DNA from 3 places in the Arthrobacter sp. StoSoilB22 genome. Region 1 is predicted to be linked to each of the others. Evidence: riboswitches for the same ligand, from Rfam matches in the RefSeq annotation. Region 1 holds a riboswitch; each other region holds the start of a gene.

What was found. A riboswitch is a leader RNA that binds a small molecule or an ion and turns the genes downstream of it on or off. The one in region 1 is predicted to bind thiamine pyrophosphate.
Region 2: another riboswitch for thiamine pyrophosphate. It lies ahead of LDN70_RS18510 (ECF transporter S component); the one in region 1 lies ahead of thiD (bifunctional hydroxymethylpyrimidine kinase/phosphomethylpyrimidine kinase).
Region 3: another riboswitch for thiamine pyrophosphate. It lies ahead of thiO (glycine oxidase ThiO); the one in region 1 lies ahead of thiD (bifunctional hydroxymethylpyrimidine kinase/phosphomethylpyrimidine kinase).

The regions. Positions count from the first base shown of each region.
Region 1 is NZ_AP024652.1:2,597,223-2,600,491, forward strand. It holds gene thiD (bifunctional hydroxymethylpyrimidine kinase/phosphomethylpyrimidine kinase) at 257-1,801, opposite strand; TPP riboswitch at 1,792-1,890, opposite strand; gene LDN70_RS12100 (Rne/Rng family ribonuclease) at 2,074-3,269, opposite strand, start outside.
Region 2 is NZ_AP024652.1:3,992,127-3,995,395, reverse strand. It holds gene mnhG (monovalent cation/H(+) antiporter subunit G) at 1-160, shown strand, start outside; gene LDN70_RS18520 (DUF4235 domain-containing protein) at 220-480, opposite strand; gene LDN70_RS18515 (NUDIX hydrolase) at 516-1,193, opposite strand; TPP riboswitch at 1,424-1,560, shown strand; gene LDN70_RS18510 (ECF transporter S component) at 1,636-2,256, shown strand; gene LDN70_RS18505 (ABC transporter ATP-binding protein) at 2,256-3,269, shown strand, end outside.
Region 3 is NZ_AP024652.1:3,026,683-3,029,951, reverse strand. It holds gene LDN70_RS14055 (ferritin-like fold-containing protein) at 155-823, shown strand; gene thiE (thiamine phosphate synthase) at 846-1,523, opposite strand; TPP riboswitch at 1,551-1,669, shown strand; gene thiO (glycine oxidase ThiO) at 1,662-2,930, shown strand; gene thiS (sulfur carrier protein ThiS) at 2,927-3,163, shown strand; gene LDN70_RS14035 (thiazole synthase) at 3,167-3,269, shown strand, end outside.

The sequences.
Region 1 (3,269 bases):
GCATAACCCAAGTGTTGGCGTAAGCACCGAAGATCAAGATTACGCTAGTTTGACCTTCGTCTGCAAATGAGGCCGAGTCCGGAGGCTACCTCGTGACTTGCGTCACCAGTTGATACGGACTCTCCCGGCACCGTGCCCATACAGCCTACCGTGTTTGCGCGAGATTAACGCGATTCGGCCAGCGACGCGCGGAAGTGTCCCCGCAATCGCATCGAATCCGCCCAAGGGAACCCTGCCAAAGTGACGCCCGGCAAACTCAGGCAAACAGCCTGGGAGCATCGAAGAATGCGGTCTCGTAACGGCAGGACTGGGTGAAGGCCTCCATCATCGCGGCCCTCTCCGTATCAGAAGCCGCGACCGCCGCAGCATCCGTGAGGCTGATCGCTTTCCGCGTTGCCGCGGCGAAGTCCTCGTCAGCGTAGGTCGTCAGCCAGTCGGCATACGCATGGTCCGCCGCGGCGCCCGCATTCAGGTAATTGGCATGGAGCTGCCGCCCCACCTCCGCGTACAACCAGAAGCAAGGAAGTATTGCGGCGAGAACCACGGCGTAACTGCCGGAAGCGGACGTTGCCAGCAAATGGTCCACGTAGGACTTGGTGACCGGCCCCAGTGCGGTCGGCGCTTCACGGCTGCTTAGCCACGTCCTGTGCAACTCCGACTCTACCTCCAGGCATTGCTGCGATGACCTGGCCCAGAACAGTTGCTCTTCTTCCGTGGGGGCCAGGGCGCCGGCACGTGCCAAGACCCGGGAGTACCCGTTGAGGTAGATCGCATCCTGGGCGAGGTAGTAAGTGAAATCACGTTCAAGGAGTTCGCCGGATTGGAGTTGCTGAATAAAGGGAAGTCCATGAATGGATTCGAGTTCCGGAACGGCCGCCTCCCACAAAGCCGCAGCGAAGGCGCCCGGGGCTGACGCTCGCTGGAGGTGATGGAAGTGATGCACCGGACCGTTCCCCCGGCCTACCTGGAGTTCCGCCGAGGCTGTCAAAGCTCCGAGTAGCCAGGGCTTTACTTCCCGCAGTGATGTTTCCCAGTTGCCCGTGCGGGCCTGGACGGTGGCCAGGGCGGACGAAAGAGAGCAACCGGTTCCGTGGCTGTTGCGCGTCGCCACGCGGGGACCTGATACCTCCACAACATCCCGTGACAAAAGCCCTGTGGTGTTCACCAAGGCATCCGGGCATTCCGGGCCCGGCAAGTGGCCACCCTTGACCAGAACTGTGTTTCCGTACTCCGCAGCAAGCCGCTTGCCTTGCTCCAGTGCCGAAGCCCAGTCTGCTGCCTCAGGCTCCCCCAGCAGCATGGCAAGCTCAGGAACATTGGGAGTAATGAGGTGGGCCAGGGGTAGCAGTGAACGCAGGGCATTCTCCGCGGACTCCCGCAGCAGCCGGTCGCCACTGGTGGCCACCATCACCGGATCAAGAACCACGACGGCGGGGCGCACCTCTTCGAGCCAGTCCCGGACCTGGGCAATGACGGCAGCATCGCCGAGCATTCCGATCTTGACGGCATCAACGATGATGTCGCCGCTAATTGCTTCCAGTTGCTGACGCAGGAAATGCGCCGGAGGGACGTGGACTGCGCTCACCCCCACTGTGTTTTGCGCGGTGAGAGCCGTAATGGCAGCCATGCCGTACCCACCCAACGCTGCAATGCTCTTCAGGTCCGCCTGAATACCGGCACCGCCGGAAGGGTCCGAACCGGCAATAGTGAGAACGCGCGGGACCTGGCGGGCTGACGTGTGAGCGTCCAGCGGGTATACCGAGTGGAGCGGGTACACAGATGAATGTAGTGATGCAGTCATGAGGACATCCCTTCGCCGGTGCTAACCGGACAGGTTCAACGGGTCTGGATCTCAGCCGGGCCCATCGCCCGGCACCCCGTGTCAGTCCCCTAGCCTAGCCGGGAAGCCTGGTGCTGCAGGTACCGAACCATCCGGGAGCCCGGATGTGACCGTGGAACGCGTTCCCTGCCGCGGATTCAAGGCAACGCGAAAGGGCCCTGCGCTACCGCCGGAGGCAGGTAGCGCAGGGCCCTTTCAGCCGATGTTGGCCGTGGAGAGCGGCTCGGCCGTGACTAAAGCTCCGAGGCTGGAACCCCTACCCCAAGAATGATGGGCTCGGAGGCCGGCGCCTTCTTGACTGGCTCCACGGGCGCCTTGGCCTCATGGGACGAGCCCTGGGGGGCCGAGGCCGTCACCACATGGTGCTCGACGCTGGTTTCATTGGCCGCACCCTGAGCCCGGCTGGCACTGCGGTTGCGACGACCACGACGACCCTGCGGAGATGCCGAAGCCTCAGGATCTTCCTCAACCCGCGCCGGTGCGTCAGCCTTCCGGGCCACAGCAGGCTCCTGTACGGCCAGCGGAGCGGGTTGTTCCTCAGATGCCGGAGCGGCGCCAAGGTGGGAGAACGCTTCCGCCAGGAGGTCCAGGCTCATGGCAGGCTTGTTTGCCTGCGGTTCCTCGTGATGCTCCACGAACGGCAACGCAACTTCTTCTCCGCCGAAGCGCAGGACCGGAGTGGACCTGGCTTCCTGGGCGGCTGCATCGCGGTTGGCGGCTTCATGTGCTGATGCCCCCGCTTCGTTGCCGGCTGAGGTTCCGGATCCGGCGTCGGCCGTCCCTTGGTGTTGGCCGGCCGCCCGTGCCTGCTCTTCTGCACGGTGAACTTCGTCGTCGTGCAGGTGCGCGGCGTGCGCCGCAGCGGCAATGGTTGCCAGGGCAGCCCTGGTGGCCTCCGCCTTGGCCTGCCGGGCAGGATCCTGCGGTTCAGTCGGGGTCGCGGGGGCAACCGGGGTAGTCGTGGTCGTATGGACCTGTGCAGGGGTTTCGGCTACGGCCTGTCCCCCACCCTTCCCGCGGCGGCGTTTGCGTTCCGTCCGTGCAGCTGGCTGCTGTACCTCGGAGTGCGGGCGGTGTTGCTCGGCTGCCACCACGTTGGCGCGCCGGTGTTCAACGGGCTCGTCATGAGTGACGACGCCACGTCCGGCGCAATGCTCGCACTGCTCACCGAATACCTCAAGAAGGCCGGTGCCCATGCGCTTACGTGTCATCTGGACCAAGCCCAGGGACGTCACCTCGGCCACTTGGTGCTTGGTGCGGTCCCGGCCCAGGCACTCCACCATGCGTCGCAGGACGAGGTCGCGGTTGGATTCGAGGACCATGTCGATGAAGTCGATGACGATGATGCCGCCGATGTCGCGCAGACGGAGCTGGCGCACCACTTCCTCGGCCGCTTCAAGGTTGTTTTTGGTGACCGTTTCTTCAAGGT
Region 2 (3,269 bases), 1.4 Mb from region 1:
ATGGATCTTCCAGCTCCTCACAGCACCAGTGTCAGCTCACATGGTTGGCCGTTCTGCCTACCGCACCAAACATGGACACCGGGAGAAGCTCACCAAGGATGAACTGGAGGCCGTGGTCCAAAGGGCGGCTGCCGGCCAGGAACCGCGGAGCGACAGCTAGCAGCAGCAACGACGAACGCCGGGTCACCTGCAGGTGACCCGGCGTCGTGGTTTGGATGCCTAGACGATGTCGTGGCTCTTGGCGAAGCGCGCGATGGCCCGCTGGGTGCCCCGGCTCGCCAGGACTTGGATGAGCGTGCTGACAAAGGCGGAGATCAAAGCGAAGGTTAAGGCCGAGCGCAGGCTGGTTTCTGCGTCGTCATGACCAAGGGGGGGCTTGTTGCCTGTTGCCTTTTCCCACCCTTTGTTGACGAGTTTGGTGCCCACGAAGCCTGCCCCGAGGCTTACTCCGGCACCGATCAGCTTAAAGAAGAGGTTCATGTCCCCAGCCTAGCTGGCTACACCCATCGCACGCGTTAGCGACGGTTTTCCCGCTCCTTAAGGAACGCTGCCATGGAGCCCACCGGCGCCAGCACCGGGACGACGCTGTGCTCGGCCGTCCAAACCTGGTCAACTGTTCCGAACCCGGCAAGTTCCTTGAGGAGGTAATAGGTTGGCGGCATCAACTTCAAAGTGCCGGCCGCTTCCGCTGCAAGAATCTCCGCCACAGGCATCCACAATGATTGCCAAGCCTCGGTTGTTTGGTGTTGGGGCGTAGCACCAGCTGTTGGCTTGGCAATGTAGAAGAAGGTGTCGAAGCGCTTGGGCATGTCCGCGGGCGTGATCCAGTTGGCCCACGGGCGGAGGTGTCCGGCTTCGATGGTGAGCCCGGCCTCCTCCTGAACTTCGCGGATGGCCGCAGTGAGTATTCTCCCGGCGTTCCTCACGGCTTCGGCAGGATCCGCGCCCACGGAGCTCTGGTTCCATTCTGACGCGTGGCGTTGAAGCAATTCCTCCGGGTAGTCCCACCCGGACCCGTCCGCGGAGTCCACACGTCCTCCCGGGAAGACCACCATTCCGGCCGCGAAGTCCATGGTGCTGACCCTGTGTTGGACGAAGGCTTCGAGCCCGGCAGGGGCATCACGGAGCAGGATGACGCTTGCGGCCAGACGTGGTTGGGGCACAGCGCTATGGGTGGTGGGAAGGTTCGTCATGACGTGTGCCCCTTTGCCGCGGTGAAGTCTGCTGGTTCATTCTCTCAGGTCCCGTTGTGTGGCCCGGTGTGCATGGAATGGTGTGGGTTTAGGGTGCAGAGTGGGCCTCGCAACGCGCACGGGGGTCAGCACTGTGCTCCGCCGCGGCTGATTGTGACTGAATGCCGCCCAACGGACCAGCGCCCGCCGCGGACTCAGGTGTAAACTGAACCAGCCCATCAGGGCAGATTTGATAACGACAGGGGAGCGCCGCCGTCGGACTCTGCAGAGATGCAGGAGACGCGAGGGCGCTGAGAGTGCGGATAGCCGCAGACCCTCGAACCTGATCCGGTTAGTACCGGCGCAAGGGAGTCGAGCTTCTCAGAGTGTCCGGATCCGGGCGGCGCAGGCCAGCTGGATGACGGGTAGCACTTTCCCCTCCTGTAACCTCAGGAGGCAGAAAATGACCACGGTAAACGTGAAGAAGACCAGTTATAACTGGCGTGTTGTAGACATTGTTGTGGCGGCTTTGATCGCCATTGCCGGCGGCGTGATTTTCTGGGCATGGTCCCAGGGCGCCGCACTGGTCTCCATCCCCATGAATGCGACGTATCCGCCGCTCACCGGTCTGATCGCCGGCGGCTGGATGATCCCTGCGGTCCTGGGCATGCTCATTATCCGCAAGCCGGGTGCAGCGCTGTTCTGCGAGGCTGTTGCCGCCACGGGTGAGCTCATCATGGGTTCGCAGTACGGCACCACGGTGCTCATCTCCGGCATTTTGCAGGGCCTGGGCGCCGAACTCATCTTCGCGGCGTTCCGGTACAAGAAGTTCAACCTGCCCACTGCTCTCCTTGCGGGCGCCGGCGCGGGTCTCTTCTGCGGCCTAAACGACTCCTTCCTGCCCTGGGGCTGGAACATCGCTTACGAGGCCATCGACAAGCTGGCCTACATCACCTTCACCACGATCTCCGGGGCGATCATCGCGGGCGCACTCTCGTGGATTGCGACGCGCGGGCTGGCCAAGACCGGGGTGCTGAGCTCCTTTGCCTCGCGCAAGGCCGCTTCGGAGCCAGTCTTCAACTGATGTCCGCCACACTTAGCGGCGCGGTGCAGCCTGCTGCCATCTCCGCCGAGGGCTGGGGGTGGCGGCATGCAGGCCGGGCCCAAGCTGCCATTGAGGGCCTGGACCTTCGGATTGAACCGGGGGAGCGCGTGCTGCTGCTGGGTCCTTCGGGTGCGGGCAAGTCCACGCTCCTGCATGCCCTTGCCGGGGTTCTGGGGGACGAGGAAGACGACTCGGATGAGACCGGCTCCCTGCTGATTGACGGCGTCGCGCCCCGCGAGCAGCGTGGCCGGGCCGGGCTGATGCAGCAGGACCCTGAGACACAGGTGGTCCTCTCGCGCGTGGGTGACGACGTCGCCTTCGGCGCGGAGAACCTCGCCGTCCCAAGGGACGAGATCTGGGAACGCGTCCATGAAGCGCTCGACGACGTGGGGTTGCGTACCGCGGCAGGCGGCGGTTTGGCGTTGGATCACCCGACGGCGGCACTCTCCGGTGGACAGAAGCAGCGCCTGGCGCTGGCCGGCATTTTGGCGATGCGACCCGGCCTGATCCTGCTGGACGAACCAACAGCAAACTTGGACCCGGCGGGCGTTCTGGAGGTCCGGGATGCGGTAGGGCGGTGCCTGGACAAGACCGGCGCCACCCTTGTTGTGGTGGAACACCGAGTGTCCGTGTGGAAGGACCTGGTGGACCGGATTGTGGTCCTGCAGCCAGGGTCAACAAAGGCGGCGGGCTCGGACGGCTTGGGAGCGGGCCGGGCTACAGGGGGCGTCCTCTTGGACGGGCCGCCGGACCAGGTACTTTCTGAAGCCCGCACCATGCTGATGTCAGCCGGCGTCTGGGTGCCGGGATATGTTCCGGCGACCCGGGAACGGCGGAATGATCCCCACGCCGAACCCCACACCGCGCAGCTCCTCCTCGCGGCGCAGGACCTCGCAGTTTCCCGGGAAAAGCCACGACGCAAGAGGTTCAAGACCATCCCACCCGTGCCGGTTCAAACGGGCATCAGTGCACAGGTCAGGGCAGGCCAAGCG
Region 3 (3,269 bases), 430 kb from region 1:
AAATTCCTTCAGTGAAGTGGGTGCGAGGAGGAGGACGGGCGGTATGCAGGGCACATGGCAGTCAACTCACGTCGAGCCAGCCTAGTAGGAACGAGGCCGGAAGCAGAACGCAAACCCCGGGAATCTCATGCCCGGCCAGGGATAGGCTGGGTTCATGGGCATATCCCCGGACGCCGCAGCCTCTGCCAGGGAACTCTCAGCGGAGTTGCTTGGAGCCATGGCCTATGGCGAGCTGTCTGCTTTCGGACGGCTCTCGCTGGACTCCCGTTATGCTCCCACCCTTCATGACAGGTCAGTGCTGGCGAAGATCGCTGTGGGTGCCTACGGCAACTTCGCGCTCCTCAGCGATCGATTGGTGGAGATGGGGGTCGACCCCGAACATGCGATGCTGCCGTTCCAGCGTTCCTTCGACCATTTCCACGAGCGCACCAAACCGGGAGACTGGTTCGAATCCGTCATGAAGGCCTATGTGATCGACACTGTGTCGTCGGACTTCTACAGGGCTGTCGCGATGTTCCTTGACCCACAAACGCAGCATTTTGTTGAACGGGTGGCTTCCCCCGATCAAGCCACTGAAGTCCTTCGGGTTCTGCTGAGGAGGGCCCTGAGTGATGACCCACGCCTGGCATCGCGCCTTGCACTGTGGGGCCGCCGCCTGGTGGGAGAGGCCTTGACGCAGGTGCAACGCGTCGGCATGGAGCACCCGCGGCTGGGCCCAACGCTGAGAAGCGGAGGGGACTCGCGTGCTGAGGTGAAACGGCTGACGACGGAACTCGCCGGGAAGCATTCCCGCCGGATGACGGGCCTTGGCCTGACAGCGTAGACGCCGGCCAGCTCAGGACCGGCTAGGGCTCAACGGTGTCCAACGCCTGCAGCAGCGACTTCGCTGCCGCCGTCGGGTCTGTTGCCTCCGTGATGGCGCGCACGACGACGATGCGGCTGGCCCCCGCGGCGACCACCTGTTCAACGTTGCTGTGGTCGATGCCGCCAATGGCGAACCACGGAAGTGTCGTCACGTCGCCTGCACGTTTCTGTGCCTCTGCGGCATATGTGACCAAACCCGGACCCACAGCCGCGCGCCCGGGTTTGGTGGGCGTTGCCCAGACCGGACCCACACAGAAGTAGTCCAGTCCCAAGGGGCCTTGGGCGGTAGCAATTGCCGCGTCGATTTGTTCCGGTGTGTGGGTGGAAAGACCGATGCCGGTGACATTCGGCAGGAGTGTGCGGGCGGCCGTCAGAGGCAGGTCCTTCTGACCGATGTGGAACACGGGAGCCCCGGAAATACTGGCAACATCGGCCCGGTCGTTGACAGCCCACAGCCGTCCGTGCCGTTGTGCGACGCTCCGCAAAACGGCCAGCATTTCAAGCTCCTCGGCAGCTTCCAGCGTCTTGTCGCGGAGCTGGATGATGTCCACACCACCGGCGAAAGCGGCGTCCACAAAGTCTTCAAAATCGCCCTGCCGTTGACGGGCATCAGTGCACAAATAGAGGCGGGCAGAGGCGAGGGCGTCAGGCTGGGTCATGGAAACCAGAGTAGTTCCTCTAAACTGGGCACGTACTGCGGGAGCCGCGACATTCGTCATATGACTGTCCGGCTGAGAGGGCTTCAGCGCCGACCGCTTGACCTGATCCGGCTAGTACCGGCGTAGGGAAGGAAACCAATGGCAGATCCCCGCCATACCCCCATCCAGGCAGACGTGGCCGTCATTGGCGGCGGCATCATAGGCCTGGGCATCGCTCATGAAGCCCGGCGACTTGGCCGTTCAGTGGTGCTGATCGACCCCGCCCCGGCCTCGGGCGCAACGTTCGCCGCCGCCGGAATGCTTGCACCCGTCAGCGAACTGCATTACCAGGAGGAAGACCTTCTGGAATTGATGATTGAGTCTTCCCGGCTGTGGCCCTCCTTCGTGGACAGACTGCACTTGGGGGGAGCGGGCAGCGGATACCGCACGACGCCCACCCTCGCCGTGGGTGCCGACGCAGCCGACCGCAGGGCGCTCGCAGACCTCAGGAACGTACAGCTCGCAGCTGGCTTGGGAGTCGAACCTCTTGCCCTGCGGGACGCGAGGAACCGCGAGCCGCTCCTTAGCCCGCAGATTTCCTGCGCTTTCGACATTCCCGCCGACCACCAAGTGGATCCGCGAAAGCTCGCCGCCTGCATCCTGGCTGGATTGGCTAACCATTCGCCTGACGACGCCTCCTGGGTGCCCGGGGCCGATGACGGATTCGCCGTTCTTTCCCCGGCGCGCGGTGTGCTGCGGGATGGCGGGCGGGTCACCGGAGTGGAACTCGAATCCGGAGTCGTGGTCCTTGCCGCGGAGACTGTGGTGGCCAACGGGCTGGGGGCATCCCACGTGTCGGGGCTCCCTGAAGGACTGACCCTTCCAGTGCGGCCGGTCTATGGCGACATCCTCCGGCTTCGCGTCCCCGAAAAGCTCCGGCCCTTGGTGACGTCCACTGTTCGGGGGATGGTTCGAGGCGTTCCGGTTTACATCGTTCCCCGGGACGACGGAACCGTGGTGATCGGAGCGACGCAACGCGAAGACCGGTTGTCAGCGACTTCCAACGCAGTCTCGGCCGGCGGCGTCTATCAACTGCTGAGGGATGCCCAAACTCTGGTCCCCGCAGTGGCGGAACTGGAACTCCTTGAAGCAACTGCCCGCGCCCGCCCCGGCACTCCGGACAACGCCCCCCTGCTTGGACGGGTCAGCGGGCCCCACGGCGACGTTGACGGCTTGGTGATCGCTACAGGATTCTTCCGCCACGGTGTACTCCTGACTCCCGTAGCCGCCAGGATCGTGGGCGAACTCATCAACGGATCCAAGGACCCTCGATGGGCTCCGTTACTGCCTGATCGCTTCGCGGGCAACGCTTCAGTTCCCCAAGTACTCACACCAGCAGCACACGCTCCCACCAAGGAAACAGCATGAACATCAAACTCAACGGAACCGATCACGCAGTCTCCGATGACGCATCCGTCAGCACTCTCGTCACAGCGATCACGGGCCGCGCCTTGGACCCTCGCGGGCAAGCGGCCGACGGCGGCAAGCTGGGAGTCGCGGTCGCACGTAACTCCGAGGTGGTTCCCCGCAGCCAATGGGCCGTGACGGCGCTGGCCGACGGAGACGAACTCGAACTCGTAACAGCAGTCCAAGGAGGCTGAACCATGACAACAGCAAACATTGACGGTCGAACCACTGATGTGCTGGCGATCGACGGCGTGGAATTCGGTTCCCGACTCATCATGGGCACCGGAGGCGCGCCGAGCC